Regions from separate parts of the Chryseobacterium sp. CS3K3.1 genome, predicted to be linked through region 3. Evidence: riboswitches for the same ligand, from Rfam matches in the RefSeq annotation. Region 3 holds a riboswitch; each other region holds the start of a gene.
What was found. Region 3 has a riboswitch for cobalamin ahead of AC5YGI_RS04530 (acyl-CoA thioesterase). Riboswitches for the same ligand answer to the same signal wherever they lie in the genome.
Positions count from the first base shown of each region.

Region 1: linked by a shared signal. The riboswitch ahead of metE (5-methyltetrahydropteroyltriglutamate--homocysteine S-methyltransferase) and the one ahead of AC5YGI_RS04530 (acyl-CoA thioesterase) in region 3 are both predicted to bind cobalamin.
Region 2: linked by a shared signal. The riboswitch ahead of AC5YGI_RS00185 (TonB-dependent receptor plug domain-containing protein) and the one ahead of AC5YGI_RS04530 (acyl-CoA thioesterase) in region 3 are both predicted to bind cobalamin.
Region 4: linked by a shared signal. The riboswitch ahead of AC5YGI_RS05255 (TonB-dependent receptor plug domain-containing protein) and the one ahead of AC5YGI_RS04530 (acyl-CoA thioesterase) in region 3 are both predicted to bind cobalamin.

Region 1 is NZ_JCAKRV010000023.1:36,285-39,431, reverse strand. It holds gene AC5YGI_RS18920 (hypothetical protein) at 1-140, shown strand, start outside; gene AC5YGI_RS18915 (Lrp/AsnC family transcriptional regulator) at 224-685, opposite strand; cobalamin riboswitch at 881-1,066, shown strand; gene metE (5-methyltetrahydropteroyltriglutamate--homocysteine S-methyltransferase) at 1,243-3,147, shown strand, end outside.
Region 2 is NZ_JCAKRV010000001.1:35,775-38,921, forward strand. It holds gene AC5YGI_RS00185 (TonB-dependent receptor plug domain-containing protein) at 1-1,768, opposite strand, end outside; cobalamin riboswitch at 1,878-2,063, opposite strand; gene AC5YGI_RS00190 (transporter) at 2,156-3,103, opposite strand; gene AC5YGI_RS00195 (cytochrome-c peroxidase) at 3,116-3,147, opposite strand, start outside.
Region 3 is NZ_JCAKRV010000003.1:122,724-125,870, forward strand. It holds gene AC5YGI_RS04520 (ATP-binding cassette domain-containing protein) at 1-259, shown strand, start outside; gene AC5YGI_RS04525 (hypothetical protein) at 290-1,090, shown strand; cobalamin riboswitch at 1,124-1,304, shown strand; gene AC5YGI_RS04530 (acyl-CoA thioesterase) at 1,421-1,804, shown strand; gene AC5YGI_RS04535 (HD domain-containing protein) at 1,862-2,452, opposite strand; gene AC5YGI_RS04540 (XAC2610-related protein) at 2,454-3,147, opposite strand, start outside.
Region 4 is NZ_JCAKRV010000003.1:300,288-303,434, forward strand. It holds gene AC5YGI_RS05255 (TonB-dependent receptor plug domain-containing protein) at 1-1,500, opposite strand, end outside; cobalamin riboswitch at 1,533-1,710, opposite strand; gene AC5YGI_RS05260 (T9SS type A sorting domain-containing protein) at 1,848-3,147, opposite strand, start outside.

The DNA.
Region 1 (3,147 bases), on a different contig from region 3:
GAGCAGACAGTGAATTTCCGGGAGGGTCAAAACTGGTTTTTAAAAAAGGGAAACATTATACAACATTGCTTTTCGACAGTAAGAACCTGTTAAAATCAATAGGTTTAACAACAGAACTTACGGATCCGGCTGCCAATTAAGTACTAAAAAACAAAATAATTATACTATCCGTCATTATTGACGGATTTTTTTATCCTCAGACGGCGTTAACTTTAAAAGAAATCTATATCGTCAGCCCATGGTTATTCTTTACCTCAGCCATCACAAACGTACTGTGGGTACTCCCTATGGAATCCACAGATCCAAGCTTATTGAATACAAAATCCTGATAATGTTTCATATCCCGCACCTGCACTTTCAGAAGGAAATCAAAATCTCCGGAAATATTGTAACATTCCGCAACTTCTTCAATTTCTAAAATTTCTTTTACAAAATCATACCCCACGGACCGGTCGTGGATTTTAAGTTTGATCTGGCAGAACACCGTAAATCCACGGTTCAGTTTTTCAGCATCAAGAACTGCCGCATATCTTTTAACAAAACCTTCCTGTTCAAGCCTTTTGACCCTTTCGAAAACCGGTGAAGTAGAAAGGTTCACTTCTTTAGCGAGCTCTTTAACGGTAAGTTTAGCGTTTTTCTGGAGGAGCCTGAGCAGCTGTACATCCTTATCATCGAGTTGTTCCACAGAATATTATTCTTTTAAATGATTAAAACAGTCAAATATAAAGAATTATATGCTTTTATTTTTAATTCCTGAAGTTTAATTTGCTTAATTATTTGTTTCCAGTTGTGGTTTTATTCTGTATTACTAATTTTACACAAAATTAAAAACTTTTACTGATAACCTTTGTTAAAGGTAAAAGTACAGTTCTTTACAGATACTTCATCAAACAGGAAAGGTTTTACTTAAGGTAGATTAATAGGGAATCGTGTGCAAATCACGAACTGTCGCGCAACTGTAAGTAACCCACCAAAAGTTTCTGTCCTTGCAGATCCACTGCCAAAAGCGGGAAGGATGACGGAAACTGTTACAAGTCAGGAGACCTGCCTTTACTGAATTGACAATGCTTTCGCGGGCTGAAGCTTTGGGTCATACAGATGATATATCGGATTCGGGTATTTTCTTTTTTAAAGGAAATTACGCTGTCTGCTATGTCACTATTTTCCTGAAACTTTTTCCGCAAAACATAACGAAGCATTGTAAAGGACTTCCCAATAAGTTTAATTAAAAAGTTTAAAAAAATGCAAACTCACATTCTTGGCTATCCGCGTATTGGTAGCAAAAGAGAACTCAAAAAAGCCTGCGAGCAGTACTGGTCAGGTAAAATCCTTTTGGAAGAACTTCTGAATACCGGAAGAACTCTCTGCAGTCAAAACTGGAATATTCAGAAAGAAGCAGGAATAGATCTTATCCCATGTAATGATTTTTCATATTATGATCAGGTATTGGATATGAGTCTTGTCGTAGGTGCCATTCCAACACGGTACCATGAAGTGGTGCTTAAAAAAAACAATACTGAGCTGGATCTTTATTTTGCGATGGCAAGAGGCTATCAGAAGGACGGCTTGGATATCACTGCCATGGAAATGACCAAATGGTTCGATACCAACTATCATTACATCGTTCCGGAATTTTATAAAAATCAACAGTTTAAGCTGAGCTCAGACAAAATTTTCAATGAATTTGCAGGAGCAAAACAAGCTGGAATCAATGCGAAACCGGTTATTATCGGGCTGGTTTCTTATCTGTTATTAGGAAAAGAAAAAGAAGAAGGGTTTGATAAACTGGATCTGGCCGGAAATCTTCTTCCTGTTTATATAGAGATTTTAACCAAACTTCAGGAGCAGGGTGCAGAATGGATTCAGTTTGATGAACCTTTCCTGGCATTGGATTTAACAGAGAAAGCCAAAGAAACTTACCGTTATGTGTATGCCGAAATCAGAAAACGTTTCCCGAAACTGAAATTTATTGTGGCTTCCTATTTTGACGGATTAAAAGACAATACTTCACTTGCCGTTTCACTTCCTGTCAATACATTGCATGTTGATCTGGTTAGAAATCCTGAGCAGCTGGATGATATTCTGAATGTTATTCCGGACAGTTTAAACCTTTCATTAGGACTGGTTGACGGTAGAAATATCTGGAAAAATGATTATGAAAAGTCGTTGTCTTTCATCAGTAAAGCGGTTGAAAAATTAGGATCTGAAAGAATTTTCATTGCACCATCATGCTCATTGCTTCATTCACCCTGTGACCTGGATTTTGAAACCAATCTTAACCCGGAAATTAAGAACTGGCTGGCTTTTGCTAAACAAAAAGTAAAAGAAGTAGTAACTCTTAAAGAACTGGCTTCCGGAACGGAAAATGAACAGATTTTTGAAGCATTTGAAGAAAATAAAAAAGCAATTGAGAGTAGAAGAACTTCTTCTCTTATCCATAATGATCAGGTAAAACAAAGAGCCAATGCTGTTACAGAAAAAGATGCTCAGAGAACAAACACCTTCAAAATCCGTAAAAAAGAGCAACAGGAAGTATTGCAGCTTCCTTTGTTCCCCACCACTACGATCGGATCATTCCCGCAAACCGCAGAAGTGAGAAGCTGGAGAGCCAAATTCAAAAAAGGAGAACTGACAGCAGAACAATATGATATTTTACTGAAAGAGGAAACGCAAAGAACAATCCGCTGGCAGGAAGACATCGGAATTGATGTATTGGTTCACGGAGAATTTGAGCGTAACGATATGGTGGAATACTTCGGAGAACAGCTGGAAGGATTTGTATTCACCCAAAACGGTTGGGTACAAAGCTACGGAAGCCGTTGTGTAAAACCACCTGTGATCTTCGGTGACGTTTCCCGCCCAACTCCGATGACGGTGTACTGGTCTCAATATGCCCAATCTCAGACTGAAAAATGGGTAAAAGGAATGTTAACAGGTCCGGTTACCATTTTACAGTGGTCTTTTGTACGTGATGATCAGCCTCGTTCAGAAACTTGTAAGCAGATTGCCTTGGCAATTCGTGATGAAGTGGTGGACCTGGAAAAAGCAGGAATCAGAATTATTCAGATTGATGAGCCTGCCATAAGAGAAGGTCTTCCATTAAGAAAAGCAGACTGGCAGAACTATTTGAAATGGGCCGTAGAAGCT
Region 2 (3,147 bases), on a different contig from region 3:
TCAGACTGAAAGATCCACTGTGCCATGGTGTATAAGGAATCTGATTGCGGTAAAAAGTATCTTCAGGATCACTCATGTCTCTTGCACTTTGATAAGTGTAGGACAGCAACGGTCTAAGAGTAACTTTTCCCAATTGAAGTTCTGTCTGCACATTCACATCTGCACCAATGATTTCAACCATTCCCAGGTTCATCATCAGCCAGCGGAACATGCTTCCGTTAGGGGCCGCTACAATTTTATCCTGTACTTTGTTGTAGTAACCATCTACTTTAGCATAAAAGGTCTTAAAGAGACGGTTGGTATAATTCTTCTGATAGGTAAATCCTACATCATACTGATGGGTAAATTCAGGTTTCAGGTAAGTATTTCCGATATTGGTATAATACAGATCATTAAAGGTTGGAAGTCTGAAAATTCTTTTATAGAAAGCCCTTAGAGTAAGCTCTGGAATTTTTTCCGGCTGATAGCTCATAAAAACAGCAGGCGTCCACTCTCTGGCATCTCCCGGTCTTTTGTTTTTTCTTACTTCTTCAAAAGTAAAAGTTCCTAAAAGGCTTCCCAAAATTTTGAATCTGTTCCACTGATAGGTCGTTGCCAATGCTACCAAGGTAGTGTAACGGATAGGATAAGAAAAATTATCCAGATTGGCATCCAGATTATTGTACTGAAAATCTCCACTCAGACTGACATCCCAATTGGGAGTGATTGAGTAAATATTGGATGAGGAAAGATAAAGCTCCTGCTGGATATAAGTATTATCAGTATAAATAATAGACTGCGAACGAACCGTATCCATAAAATGGGTATAATCGTAGGCAAATTTTGCTTTCAGCTGTGTTTCAAATTTCGGGAACAGTTTTTTTCTCAGATTGGCCTGTACGAAATAATTTTCATCTGAAAGTCTGGCTCCTCTTCCACCAAAACGGCCATTCACAATGGGAGCCGGCATTCCACGATCTGAAATATAACCATACCCTCTGATATTCCAGCTTCCGTTATTTAAAGTTCCGTTGAGAGAAGTTTCAAACCGTTTTGCTTTGATATCTGAGTCCTGTCTTTTAGCGATGGTATCGTACGCCTGCTGCCCATCAGGATATTTCTTCGCGTACCGGAACCTGTAAATTCCGTCACTCTGCATAAATTCTCCGCTGAAGCTGGCAGAAACTCTGTCTGATATCTTCTGTTCCAATCGGAATGAAGGATTAAAGAGATCAATAGATGCACTTTTTGCCCTTATCACCAAATTGGTTTTTCTATTTCCTTTAAATACGGGTGTTTTAGGCTGTAAATAAATAGATCCTGAAGAACCGAAGTCTTTTGCAGGTTGAAAAATCTCACTTTTCTGTCCGTTGTACAATGATATTTCTTCCAGATCGTCTAAAGAATATCGTCCAAGATCCACCAGCCCGTTTTGGGCATTTCCTAATTGAATTCCATCATAAAACACACCTACATGCTGGCTTCCCATACTTCGGATGTTGATGGTTTTCAAACCACCCAATCCTCCATAATCTTTAATCTGAACTCCTGAAAAATACCGCAACGCATCTGCGACAGAATGACTGTTAAGCCTCTCCAGCTGCTCACCCTGCAGGATTTGTGCAGGAATAATTTCTTTAAAATTCTTTTTGTAAAGATTGATCCCTTTAATCGTCTCTTCCTGAAGACTATCTTTTTTCTTGGTTTGGGAAAACAAAAGTTGAGATGTGATCACCAATATTGTGAAAACAGCTTTTTGAATTGCAGAAGTAGTTAGTTTTGCCGCCATTAGCTCATTTAGGGTAATGAAGACGCTAATGGGTATAAGAATACAACGACAAAGCACAGCTGTCACTGCACACAATCATTGATGTCCTAAGCTTTATTCCACGAAAGCGTCAAACGATTATTGTCTGGCAGGTCTTCTGACTTACTCCATTTTTGAAATCCTTCCCATTAAAAAAACAGTGGATATATTCTTCAAAAACTTTGGTGCGGAGCTTACAGCAGCGGGTCTGTTCCGGATTTTCACCGGATTCCCTTTTAAGAGCTTTTTACGGCTCACCAAATTCCGGCAAAGATAAATAATTATTCCTAATCCCCAACTAAAATCATGATTTATAAACAATTAAAGCTCCCGAAGGAGCTTTAACATGATTTCAACAAGGGTTTCCTTTTAAATTCCAATATTCAGAAAAATACTGAATCTTGATTGAGCTTCAATATCTCCTCCCGCCAGGCGCGTGTACATGGGAAGCATGACTTCACTTCCCAGGCTCAGCTTTTTATAAGAGGCTTCAAAACCTAATTTTCCATACAAGGCACTTCCTGCAGTGTTCGGCAATGCTTCATCAAACTGTTTATTCTGAGCATAAACTTCTCCCTGAACTCCAGTTTTTACAGAGAATATAGATTTTTCATTTCCTGCAACCTGATAAAAACCTGTTGCTGCATAATTCCATTGGTTTCCAAAACGGTAATTTTTCCTGTTCTCTGTTTTAATGGTGTAATCTGTATTCACCAGTACGGCTACTTTATTTTTCTGAAACTTATAATTCAAAGCCGCCTGATAATCCCAGCTGCCAGTTCCCAGCTGAAAGCTTGGGTTGACACCGGATGCCCCTTTTTCATCAAACTTCCCGAGAGGAATTTTCACACCCAAACCTCCGCTCAGATGATGGAAATTATCTTTAGAGCTCATCAGCTGGTAAATTCCCATCAGGTTTAAATCTCCTATTCCATTGATTCTGATATCTCCCTGCATGGTTTTCTTTTCATGAAAATGGAATGGAAGGCTCGCATAAACACTCAGTTTTTTAGTCAGTGGAACTTTCCCCCAAAGTTGCAGCGTATTGAAATACTGATCCTGGGTAAGATCTTTTACAAATAAGTTCTCTTTCGCTTTATAATGCTGCGCAAAGTATTTGATCCCGATAAACTGCGGATTCAGTAAAGATTCAAAACCGGAAGATCCGTTTCCTGCTGCACAACCACAGGCATCACAATCATCATCAAAATCGAATCTGCTAAAGGTTTCGGGAGCAATATACGCACTGTCTCTAATCGTTTTCGCCTGATACTGATTAAACAGGATCAAACTTACTATCACTATAATCTTCTTCATGTTTTTTATAAATTATTCTGCAAATTTTGGATTGGATATGAAAC
Region 3 (3,147 bases):
TTTAATGATCATTTATTCTGAAGCTGATTTTGTTTTACTGGACGAACCTTTCCATAGCCTTTCTCCGAAAATTTCTGCAGCATTGAAAGCTGCAATCATTGAACAGTCTGCGTATAAGGGATTCATTATTTCTGATCATAATTATCAGGAAGTTCTTGATATTTCACACCAAATATTTCTTCTGTGTGAAGGCTATCTGAAACAAATACAAGATTTAAAAGAACTGCAACGGTATAATTATCTTCCGAAAAGCATTTAATTTATATATTTGAGGGATCAAAAAATTTTCATGATGACTTTCATAAATAAAGCATTCTATTTATCCGCATTCAGTATTTTATCTATTGCTTTTGTAAAAGGGCAGACTAAAGTTCCTTTTGGAGTGGTAAAAGCTGAAGAAGGATATGCCAACGTACGCGTACATAAAGACGATTATCGAAAAATTGTAGACAAGATCCGTATGCGTAAAGGCGATGTATTCGTTTATGTAAAGCCAGCTCCCGGAGAAACGGAATGGATATGGATTAAATATCCCGAGAAACAGGATGACGACAAACCTTTTGTGCGTTATGAAACTCTTGATAAAGAAGGAATGGTGAATAAAGGACGTATTGCCTATGTAGACCAGCTTCCCGCCTATACTCCATCCAGATCCAAAAACGGAAGATCCCTTATTTTCACAGACAATTCTGATCCTAAGATTCCTACTGCCCAAAGAAGCAAAGTGGTGATTGATATTTATCCGTCTAATGCAGGATACCGCAAAAAGGAAAAAGATGCAGATGGAAAAATTCTTACGATTGATAAAGTAAAACCATGGGGAATTGGAAATGATCTTCCTGAAGGAATGACCGAAATCAAATCCATCAGAGTGCAGCAGCCCGGAAGAGGTTCTGTTTTTGTAAGGGAAGCCATCAAAAACATGTTCCAGCCTACCATGGATTTTGAGAACATCGGGGTAACTTCTCTCGACAATGATAATATTTTCCTTTATATGATCAATGGTTCAGGAGAAAACAGATATACAACACTCTGGACAATTAAGAAGGGAAGAGTAATCAGCCAGATTATTTATCATAATCCGGAATAAATTCATTATTTTTGCATTCGAAAAGTTTTACGCTTATTCATCACAGAAATTGGTTCTGCATCACTGCAGATTAAAAGGGAACCGTGTGAAAATCACGGACTGTCGCGCAACTGTAAAGTAACTGAAGTCTTTATCAAAGATCCACTGTGCGAGGCATGGGAAGGAGATAAATGATGTTACAAGTCAGGAGACCTGCCTTTTTCTTAAACATGTAACTTTCGCGATTTGAAGTTGTATTGATCTGATGGATTGTTTCAGGAGTTCTATAAGTTCCTGTCATTATTCTGTTGTTTTAGTATCCTTTCATTTCGCTTTAATTAATAATGATATATGACTACAGAAGAAAGAATTGAAGCATCCGAAACCAGAATCTTTAAAGCGGTTTTCCCTAACACAACCAATCATTACGATACCCTTTTTGGAGGTACTGCGATGCAGCTGATGGATGAAGTAGCTTTTATCACCGCAACCCGTTTTGCCAGAAAAAGAGTGGTAACCGTGAGCAGTGATAAAATCGATTTCAAAAAACCTATTCCTGCCGGAACTATTGTGGAACTGATAGGGAAAGTTTCCTACGTGGGAAAAACCAGTATGAAGGTGAATGTTGAAATTTACACGGAGCAGATGTACTCCTATGAAAGAGAAAAAGCTATTGTAGGTGATTTTACTTTTGTAGCCATCGACGAATTCAAGAAACCAATCCAGATACTATAAATAATAAAGCTTCGGGCTGCCTTTGGCCGCCCGAAGCTTTAAATATTTTCATTGACATTATTTCAATACCTTTTCTGTTTCCAGACTTCTGTTCAGTAAAAGCTCAAAAGCCTCTCCCATTTCGTCCGATGCTCTGCTGATTGCATTTTCAAGCATATTCCGGATCTGTCTTTCCGTCACTCCGGCTTCTGTCCAGCTCTTTCCTGTAGTATGGGAATTTAAAATAAACGGCATAATTCTATCGATTCCACAAGCAAAAATAGCATCCGGAGTTTTCTCTTCTTCAAACTCCAGCCACAGGTTAAAAAATTCTGTACGTAAAGGCTCATCCAGAATTCCAAAGATCTTTTGGGCTGAAGCTTTCTCTCTTTCAAACTTTCCGACCATAGCTTTTTCATCAAAAATAAAAGTGTCTCCGGCTTCTATTTCCACAAGATCATGAATGGAAAGCATTCTTATCACCCTTAACAAATCAATATCAGCCCGGTTTTTAGCATATGGATAAAGGATCTGGGCAAGAATAATGATCTGCCAGGAATGTTCAGCCGTATTCTCTCTCCGGGAATCGTCTGCATTATAATTTCTTCGTTGTACATTTTTAAGCGCATCTACTGCCAGAATAAAATCTATCTCTTTCTGAATTTTCATCTTACTTTTTATTTCTGTTATATTGATCTGCCGGATATACCTTTGTTCTGGTAATCCATTTATTATTGATCTTTTCTTTCGTTATGACCTTTACCTGATCCTCATTGGTCATATCTTCCTCTTTTTCCAGCACTCTATCCAGTCCTTTGTTCGGAATAACGGCATATTCTGTTGTAAAAATCCTGCAACAACCGGACTTACCGTAGGAAATAAGACGCTTCCGTTTAGCATCTGTTTCAAAAAAATCAAAACCGTTTGAGCCAAGGTCTGTAAGTTCTTCACTTTTTACAAATGCCATTTTTGTAGCATTGAATACATAAACATCATAAGAAGCCGAACTGTAATTTCCCATATTTCCGTTTCTTATTGCTACATCTTCGGTACCGTCAAAATTAAAATCATCTACAATTACACTACGCTGATCCTTTGAAAGCGGAATCAATTTCCCGCGAACCGGTTTTTGGCCTTGTTCCGCATATACAACAAGATCATCAGAAACAAAAGTCTGTACTTTGCTGTTTTTATGGTCAAACAGTTCCACCGTTCCTTTTCCTCCACATCGGTCATCGTAACAGTTTTCGGTCTGAATGACTGCATCATAGTTCTTTGATACATTTTTAATTTCAAACTGATACTGCCCGAAACAGAGCGGCCCCAAAAGAAATACTGATAAGTGCCTGTACTTATTTAAAATA
Region 4 (3,147 bases), 180 kb from region 3:
ATAATAATATGCTGCATTGGCTCTGAATTTATGATTTCCCCACTGCTTGCTGAAAGACAACTGAGATTCCAGCCCGTAAGATTCGGATTTATTGACATTGTATGCCTGCCAGTATCCCATAGCCGTTGGAAGCCATACAATAAGATCTGTGATGTTCATATAATAGGGAGACAGAGTAAGTTTGAAATCTCCCGCTTTGAACTCATTGGTCATATCCACCTGAGTAGAGGTTTCCGGTCTCAGATCTTTATTTCCTCCCGGTTCATAATAAATATCATTAAATGAAGGATATCTGAAGTTTTTGGATACGTTAATACTCAGATCATACCATTTTGCGGCGTTCCATTTTCCGGAGAATGAATACATAAAGGGAGACTTTACATCTTCTACAAAATCTTTTTTGAATCCTCCTTCAAAACGCAGGTCTTTTGTTGCAAAATACCGCAATAATCCCGAAACAGAACCTATATTCCTGCTGACATTGGATATTCCGCTCTCGTACCCTTCTCCTTTATTAATCTGAAATTCTCCGATGATATTAAAATTCCATTTTGAGTTCAGGAAATAATTAAAATCATTTTTAAAGATATAATTTTTCCCGGTTCCTCCACTGGATTTAGGCTGGTTTAACGAACCGAAATACTGAAAATTCTCTTCCGTGTAGGCTGTTTTAAGGGAATTGCTGAACTTCGCTTTGTTCCAGTCCCAAGAAAGAAGACTTCTTACACTTTGAGTTGTATATTTTGTTTTTGTTCCCGTTTCCTCATACACGGGATAATGCTGTGAAGAATCAAAAAACTGGCTTTGCCACGAAACCTTATGATCGTTTGTAATTTTATAGGATGCTCCTACATTGAATGTCGTATTGTAATAATTCCCGTTTCTGTTGATATAATTCAGATCGCTTACCTTATAATCATTTTCACTTACGGAATAATTTCCGGAGGCTTTAAAACTGAACTTATCATTGCTGTAAGACCCTTTCACAAAATTATTATAGGTATTAAAGGAAGCCACTTCAGAAAATAAAGAACCATGGAAACCTTTATTAAAATCAAGGGTGTTATTCAGGTGAATACTTCCCCCGATGGCACCACTTCCGTACACCACGCTTCCTCCACCCGCTTTGATACCGATCTGATCATAGCCGAACAAAGCAATATTATTGATATCTCCCTGCCCTAAAAAATTAGAATTGATATTAATTCCGTTCCACACGAATGCAGTCTGCTGGGCGGTAGTTCCTCTGAAAGAAGGTGAAGACACAGCTCCACGGCCATTTTCTTTAATAAAAACCTGCGACTGAAACCTCAGAAGCTCCGAAAGATTACTGGAATTTTTTTCAGCATCTTCTGCTGTAATTGTTTTTACGGGATGAAAAAGTTTCACCCTGTTCATCTGGTTGTCGAAGACATAAATAGTGTCAATCGTTTTCTCTTGTCCAAAAAGAAAACACCCATAAGATGAAAAAAGCAGTACTAAAGATCTTTTTATATCCATACTTTTTTACTTTTCCTCCGAAAGCAATATGTTTTTTAATTATAATCCTGGCAGGTCTCCTGACTTTCGCATTCTGCTCCTTCCCGTTTTTACACAGTGGCGTTTTGCAGAAACTTGTGTTGCGATTTACAGTTGCGGGGACAGTCCGGGAGTTACACCCGATTCCCTTTTCATTCCAAAATACTGGAAACCAAAATTTTTGCAAAGATAGTTTTTTATATGTATTCGCCAAAAATCAGACTTTTCTATACAAAACATGCTATCCTTTTGTTATATACACAAAAAAGAACGGCCGCTTTCAATACTGAAAACAGCCATTCATCCCACTACTTTACTATTTATATATGTTACTTTTTAATAAATTTATAAGGCTCCTGTTGTACTCCTTTTACTGAATATTGTAAAATATAATCTCCTTTTGACAGGGATGAAACATCAATCTGTCCTTCTACAGTATCCAATGATTTTACCTTTTGTCCAACCATATTATAAATTTCTGCTTTCTCTATTTTTCCTTTCCCTTTAAAATACAGGATGTCAGCCACTGGATTAGGATAGATACCTGCATTGTTTTTCTCTTTCACAGCATCACTCACCGATAAAAATTCAGAAGTATCGAGGTAAAAAGCAATCATCTGCCCTGAAGCATTCGTCCCTGACCCGGCAATTTTCTTTCCGTCCTGTGAAATCGCAAGAGGAAGTCCCATTGTTACTCCATTAGTGGCAATTCCTAAAGAAGCCGCATAATCATTCAGGTTTATCCTTCCGGCGGCAGAGGTCCAGATAAAGCCTTCTCCTGACATGGGAGGAGCCCCAAATGCTCTGTAATACCCGATCACTTTTTTCCCATCAGCAGAAATCCCGGTGGCACCTCCTTTGAAGCTGAAAGAAGCATTAGGATGCGTTATATAAGTAAGTCCGCTCACAGCATTCCAGACATAAGGATTAGGATTTGCCGAACCTATTATTGTATTTCCGTCTGCAGAAATTCCTCCTGCTTCTCCTACATGATTCCCATTATTATCTGTAATAAAACTTTCCACTCCATCCTGCCATTTTGCTCCGCTTCTCGTTCCGGTTGATTCATCCTGCCAGCCTACAATCACTGTTCCTGCTGCATTGATTGCATTTGCTCTGGAGCTGCGTCCGGGAACTATACTTCCCAGATCTACGACGCCGTTTACTTCGTCCCATTTCACAGCATGTGCGTTCGCAGCAGTAAGGAATCCCAGGCCTACAATAGTATTTCCATCGGTTGACATTCCCCAGGTAGAGCTTACGCTGCCATCCCATCCTGTAGGTACAAGCCCGCCTCTGTTTACCCATGTGGCCGTAGCAACATCATAAGTAGATATTTCATTGAATCCTGTTGCGGCATTGGTAACGGAGGATGATATTTTGGTCCCGTCATTCGAAACAATGGTTCTGCCTGCAGCCGGATACCCGTTTGTTATAGAACCTATCTGTACAAGTCCTCCTGCAGCATTCCATTTATATATACTTCCTGCACTGGTGTGCAGGCTTACGACTCCATTATCCGATACTGCGCCTACATTATAATTTCCCAGGCCTATTACAGTAAGCTGTGCTTCTGCAAAACCAAATTTCAGGAAAAGACAAGCTATCAATATTTTCATTGACATTCTG